2 regions of the Streptomyces sp. NBC_00028 genome follow, and region 1 is predicted to be linked to the other one. Evidence: predicted binding sites of a transcription regulator. Region 1 holds the regulator's gene; the other holds the start of a gene.
What was found. Region 1 encodes HspR, which represses chaperone genes until heat shock. Its sites were predicted from a motif close to TTGAGNNNNNNNNNCTCAA; they were not measured.

Region 1 (3,409 bases):
CGTGGCGATCCTCCAGCCGGGGTATCGCATCGGCGAGCGCACCATCCGCCCCGCGCGGGTGGCCGTCGCCGAACCGCAGCCGGGCGCGCAGACGGTCAAGGCCGAAGACGCCGAGACCGAGGAGAAGGACAACAGCTCTGAAGAGGGCTGAAGTCACCTGGACTGATCGAGAGGAGGGGCGTCGGGGATGAGCACCAAGGACTTCATCGAGAAGGACTACTACAAGGTCCTCGGCGTCCCCAAGGACGCCACCGAGGCCGAGATCAAGAAGGCGTACCGGAAACTCGCCCGCGAGTTCCACCCGGACGCCAACAAGGGCAACGTCAAGGCGGAGGAGCGCTTCAAGGAGATCTCCGAGGCGAACGACATCCTCGGTGACCCCAAGAAGCGCAAGGAGTACGACGAGGCTCGCGCCCTCTTCGGCAACGGCGGCTTCAGGCCGGGGCCGGGCGCGGGCGGCGGCTCCTTCAACTTCGACCTGGGCGACCTCTTCGGAGGCGGCGCCCAGGGCGGCGGCCAGGGTTCAGGCGGCTTCGGCGGCGGGATCGGCGACGTGTTCGGCGGCCTGTTCAACCGCGGCGGCACCGGGGGCACCCGGGTGCAGCCGCGGCGCGGGCAGGACATCGACACCGAGGTCACGCTGAGCTTCACCGAAGCCATCGAGGGGGCCACGGTCCCGCTGCGGATGTCCTCGCAGTCCCCCTGCAAGGCCTGTTCGGGCACCGGCGACAAGAACGGCACACCGCGTGTGTGCCCGACCTGCGTCGGCACCGGCCAGGTGGCGCGGGGTTCGGGCGGCGGCTTCTCGCTCACCGACCCCTGCCCCGACTGCAAGGGCCGCGGTCTGATCGCCGAGCACCCCTGCATGGACTGCAAGGGCAGCGGTCGCGCCAAGTCCTCGCGCACCATGCAGGTCCGCATCCCCGCCGGGGTGACGGACAACCAGCGCATCCGCCTGCGCGGCAAGGGAGCGCCGGGTGAACGGGGCGGCCCCGCGGGCGACCTGTACGTCACCGTCCACGTGGACGCGCACCCGGTCTTCGGCCGCAAGGAGGACAACCTCACGGTCACCGTCCCGGTGACGTTCGCGGAGGCGGCCCTCGGCGGCGAGGTCCGGGTCCCCACCCTGGGCGGCCCGCCCGTCACCCTCAAGCTCCCGCCCGGCACGCCCAACGGCCGCACCATGCGCGCCCGCGGCAAGGGCGCGGTCCGCAAGGACGGCACCCGCGGCGACCTTCTGGTCACCGTCGAGGTGAGTGTCCCCAAGGACGTGACGGGGAAGGCTCGTGAAGCGCTGGAGGCGTATCGCGAGGCGACCGCGGACGAGGATCCGCGGGCGGAGCTGTTCCAGGCCGCGAAGGGAGCATGACAGAGATGGACGGCCGTCGACGCAACCCGTACGAACTGACCGAGGAAACCCCGGTCTACGTCATCTCGGTGGCGGCCCAGCTCTCCGGCCTGCACCCGCAGACCCTTCGCCAGTACGACCGCCTCGGCCTGGTCTCCCCGGACCGCACCGCGGGCCGGGGCCGCCGCTACTCGGCCCGCGACATCGAACTGCTGCGCACCGTGCAGCAGTTGTCGCAGGACGAGGGCATCAACCTGGCCGGCATCAAGCGCATCATCGAGCTGGAGAACCAGGTCGCGGCCCTGCAGTCCCGTGTCGCGGAGATGGAGGCGGCGCTGGAGGGCGCCGCCGCCACGATGCGCCAGCGGGAGGCCGCGGTGCACGCGTCGTACCGACGCGACCTGGTGCCGTACCAGGAGGTGCAGCAGACCAGCGCGCTGGTGGTGTGGCGGCCGAAGAAGGCCAAGGACTAGACACGACCGGACGCACAGGCGTGTGAAAGCGGGCCCGGAGAAATTCTCCGGGCCCGCTTCTGTGCCGGTCGTCCGACGCCTGGAGGGTGCTCCTCACCCGACCATGAAGCGCACGCTGGTGAACGGGCCGCTGCGGCCGTAGTAGTCGATCGCGCGCACCTCGAAGGTGTAGAGGCCCGGCCCGGACGGCGTCCAGGTGATCGTCGAACCGTCGGTGGTCAAGTACCCGCTGTTGGACGGCCCGTAGAAGCGGTACGTGTACCCGGACAGCAGCCGATCGTGCTTCAGCGTCACCGTGAGCGGGACGCCGGTGCCGCCGTGGGGCGCGCAGTCGTTGGTCGTGCACTCCTTGTACGGGGCGGACAGCGTGATCGTCGGCGCGACGGGAGCCGTCGGCGTGGCCGGGGTCTCGCGCCATACCTGGACGGACTCGGACGGTGCCGACTCGCGGCCCTCGGCGTCGAGGGCGGCCACGTAGTAGTAGGCGGAGACGCCCGGTGCCTCGCTGTCGGAGTAACGCAGCGCGGTGGTGGGACGGTCCCCGAGCCGGGTCCAGGCGGCGTTCCGGTCGGTGCGCCGGTAGACCCGGTAGCCGGTGGCGTCGGGCACCGAGACCCAGGTGAGCTCGGTGGCGCTGTCGAGGGGCGTGCCCTCGACGCCGGTCGGGACCGCCACGGCGCCGGGGGCCGGGCGGGTCGCGGTGACCGGGGCGGAGACGGGGGCGAGGTTGCCGTAGTCGTCGACGGCCTGGACGCGGTAGGTGAGCGGGACTCCGGCCGCCGCCCGCTGGTCGTTGAACGAGAGGCCGAAGACGGTCTCCGGTCCGTCGGGGTCGGACGCGCCCTCGGGCGCCGCCCACACCTCGTAGTGGTTGACGTGACGGTCGTCGGACGAGGTCTGCCAGCGCACCGCGTTGCCCGCCGTGGTGCCCTCCACCGTCACGTCGGTGACCTGGGCGGGCGGGGTCGTGTCCGGCTCGCCGGTGTCGGCGACGACGGACGGCGCGGACTCGTTGCCGACCGGGTCCACCGCGGTGACGCGGTAGTACAGCCGCCCGGTCAGATCGGCCCCGGTGTCCCGGTACCAGGCGCTGTCGAGCCCGTCGGCGATCCGCGTGAACGGCCCCTGGGGCGCGGTCGCCCGGTACACGCGGTACGTGTCCGTGACACCGTTCGTGTCCCAGGCGAGCGTCACCGCACCCGGGCCCACCTTCGCGTACAGCCCGGTGGGCGCGTCGGGGGCGGTGCGGTCGGGGGTGCCGACCGGCTGATCGGCGGTGCCGGTGGAGACGTTGCCCGCCTTGTCGTACGCGCGGACCTCGTAGTAGTACGTCGCTCCGGTCGCCGGCGGGATGTCGGTGTACGAGGTGGCGGTGGTCGTCGCGAGCGGGCTGCCGCCGAAGGCCGTGCCCTTGAGCCGCCGGTAGACCTTGTACCCGGCGAGGTCCATCTCCTTGTTCTTCGCCCAGCTCAGCTTGGCCTTGCCGGTCGCGGAGTCGTACGCGACCGAAGTGCCGGTCGGGACAAGGGGTTTGACCTTGTCGACCGTGGCGGAGGTGCGGGGCGTGTAGGCGAACTTGACCTTCGCG
Region 2 (3,409 bases), 1.3 Mb from region 1:
TCGAGGACTTCGAGCAGCGCCGCGGCCGGGTCACCCCTGAAATCCGAGCCCACCTTGTCGATCTCGTCGAGCAGGACCACCGGGTTCATCGACCCGGCCTCCTTGATGGCCCGCACGATCCGGCCGGGCAGCGCGCCGACGTAGGTCCGCCGGTGGCCGCGGATCTCCGCCTCGTCGCGGACGCCGCCGAGGGCGACACGGACGAACTTGCGGCCCATGGCGTGCGCGACGGACTCACCGAGGGACGTCTTGCCGACACCGGGCGGACCGACGAGGGCCAGTACGGCACCGCCGCGCCGCCCGCCGACCACACCGAGCCCCCGGTCGCTGCGGCGCTTGCGCACCGCCAGGTACTCGGTGATCCGCTCCTTCACGTCCTCCAGGCCCGCGTGCTCGGCGTCGAGCACGGACTGGGCCCCCTGGATGTCGTACGCGTCCTCGGTCCGCTCGTTCCACGGGAGTTCGAGGACGGTGTCCAGCCAGGTGCGGATCCAGGAGCCCTCCGGGGACTGGTCGCTGGACCGCTCCAGCTTGTCGACCTCCTTGAGGGCGGCCTCGCGGACCTTCTCGGGCAGGTCGGCGGCCTCCACGCGCGCGCGGTAGTCGTCGGACTCCTCGGCCGCGTCCTTGGAGTCGCCGTTGAGCTCGCGCAGTTCCTTGCGTACGGCTTCCAGCTGGCGGCGGAGCAGGAACTCGCGCTGTTGCTTGTCGACGCCCTCCTGGACGTCCTTGGCGATGGTCTCGGCGACGTCCTGCTCGGCGAGGTGGTCGCGCAGCTGCTGGGTGGCGAGCTTGAGGCGGGCGACCGGGTCGGCGGTCTCCAGCAGCTCGACCTTCTGCTCGGTGGTCAGGAACGGCGAGTAGCCGGAGTTGTCGGCGAGCGTGGAGACGTCGTCGATGGCCTGCACGCGGTCCACGACCTGCCAGGCGCCGCGCTTGCGCAGCCAGGCGGTGGCGAGGGCCTTGTACTCCTTGACCAGTTCGGTGACATGGCCGGGCTGCGGCTCGGGGACCGTCTCGTCGATGCGCGTGCCCTCGACCCACAGCGCCGCGCCCGGGCCGGTGGTGCCGGCGCCGATCTGCACACGGCCGCGACCGCGGATGAGCGCGCCCGGGTCGCCGTCGGCGAGCCGGCCGACCTGCTCGACGGTGCCGAGGACACCGGTGCTCGCGTAGGTGCCGTCGATCCGGGGCACCAGCAGGACCTTGGGCTTTCCGGGCTCGGAGCGGGCGGCGGCCTGGGCGGCCTCCACCGCGGCGCGCACATCGGCGTCGTTCAGATCGAGCGGGACCACCATTCCGGGCAGCACGACCTCGTCGTCGAGCGGCAGCACAGGCAGAGTGAGCAGTGTGGACGTCGAAGCCATGATCTCCCCTTCGGCACTCAAGTTGAGCTATGCCGACTCAATGCACGTGAGCCTCTGAATGTTCCCCCGGACGCGTTCGCTGTGAGCGATCACGTCTGTCGGGGCGCGTGACGAGCCGCGTATCGTCTCCTTAGTAATAGTCACTCAAGTATTTCACTCATTACGAGGAGATGTCGTGGACGAGACCGTGCGGGCCTGGGTGGACGGGTGGGTCGTCTCGCGCGGGGCGGCCCCGCCGGTGCTGGAGCCCTGGGGCTGCACGATCGACATGGGCATGGACGGGCACGTCACCCGGCATGTCCTCGGCGGGATCGGCGAGGGCGTCGAGCGGGCGGCCGTACGGAAGGTCGCCGAGGGCGTGACCGGGGCCGGGGTCTGGCTCAAGGCGTTCCGGCATCCGGCCGTGGTCTCGGGCTGGCTGGACGACCGCTGGTGGATCGACCCCGAGCCCGGCTATCTGATGACGCTCCCCCTCACCCCGGCGACCGCCGAGGTGCCCCCGCTCCCGGAGGGCTACCGGCAGCACACCTGGTCGCGCGGCGGAGTCGTCCGCACCATGGTCGCCGGCCCCGACGGCTCCTGGGCGGCCCGCGGCCAGCTCGCCCCGACCGGCGCCACCGCGGTCGCCGACCAGATCGCCACCTCCCCCACCCACCAGCGCCGCGGCCTCGCCACCCTCGTCATGCGCACCCTCCAGCGAGCGGCGCTGGAGGAGGGGGCGGAGCGATGCGTACTGGCGGGCACGCCCGCGGGACGGGCGCTGTACGAGTCGCTGGGCTGGACGGTGTCGGCGGTGCTGACGAGCGCGAAGTACACCGGGGACTGAAACGGGGGGCGGGCAAGACCGGTTGCCCCACCCCGCCGACCGGGGTGACGTACGAGAGGGACAGGCCGCTGCTGCGGATCGGCGGGCAGTTCCGGGGGTTCGTGAGCGGGCCGCGCGACCTCGGGGTGGAGGGCGAGTAACTGGACGAGCTACCGGAGGACCGGGAGACGATGCTGATCGGCCGCGCGGCCGAGATGGCTGTACGGGAGCCCGTGCTGCCGGACGGTGTCACCCCGCGGCGCGTCACCGCCGACGCGGACATGCGGCGGATCGCGGCCATGGAGTCGGCCGTGTGGGGCCAGGACCGGGGCTGGCTCGCCGACGATCTCATCGGGCGGGTCGCCACCGCTCCCGACGAGATCGCGGTCTACGTCGCCGAGGCGGACGGCGAGGTCGTCTCCGCCGCCTGGCCGGCCTTCCGCGCGGGCACCGACTTCGCGAGCCTGTGGGGCGGCTCCACGCTCGCCGCGTGGCGGGGCCGCGGGATCTACCGCGCCCTCGTAGCCACCCTCGCCACCCTCGCCGCCGCCCGAGGCGTGACCTATCAACGCGCCCGACCTGACCGAAGATCCCTGACCGGCCCTGATCTCCACGTCATCGCAAGCCCGCCGCGACATCTCCGCAACGCCGTTCAAAGGAAGTGCCTGCACACTGCAAGCTCGTTCACAGCTCGGTTGAGCGTTTGTATGGGGTTTTACGGGGACTTGGGGACAGGGATGAGCGACGGGGAGCAGCGGCGACGGCCCGGGCGGCGCGCGGTGCTGACGGGGGCGGCCGTGGCGGCGACGGGGGCCGCGCTACCGCTCGTGCTCAGGGCCACCGGAGGCGACTCCCCCACGGCCGGCGCCACCGCCGCCCCCGTCGCGAGCCGCGCCCCCTCCCCCGCCACCCGCGGGGACGACCGCCCCAACATCCTCCTGGTCCTCACCGACGACCAGCCCAAGGACACGGACTGGGCGCTCCCCCAGACCCTGGACTGGCTCGGCGGCAGCGGTACGACCTTCGGGCGGGCGCACGCCAACACCCCGCTCTGCGCCCCGTCGCGGGCGTCCATCATGTCCGGCCGGTACGCCCACAACCACGGCCTGCTCGACACCCGCCACCCCGGCCACCTCGACCAACGCACCACGGTCCAGCGCCGGTTGCACGAGGCGGGTTACCGCACCGGCCTGTTCGGCAAGTACCTCAACTACTGGCCCACCGGCCACAACCCGCC

Region 2: lon (endopeptidase La) is a predicted target of HspR. The motif match lies at 1,390-1,408, and genes of this name have one in related genera.

Annotation. Positions count from the first base shown of each region.
Region 1 is NZ_CP108293.1:4,811,237-4,814,645, reverse strand. It holds gene grpE (nucleotide exchange factor GrpE) at 1-151, shown strand, start outside; gene dnaJ (molecular chaperone DnaJ) at 188-1,369, shown strand; gene OG885_RS21525 (heat shock protein transcriptional repressor HspR) at 1,375-1,821, shown strand; gene OG885_RS21520 (PA14 domain-containing protein) at 1,915-3,409, opposite strand, start outside.
Region 2 is NZ_CP108293.1:3,521,050-3,524,458, forward strand. It holds gene lon (endopeptidase La) at 1-1,367, opposite strand, end outside; gene OG885_RS15400 (GNAT family N-acetyltransferase) at 1,543-2,193, shown strand; partial or broken gene OG885_RS15405 (GNAT family N-acetyltransferase) at 2,190-2,738, shown strand; gene OG885_RS15410 (sulfatase) at 2,910-3,409, shown strand, end outside.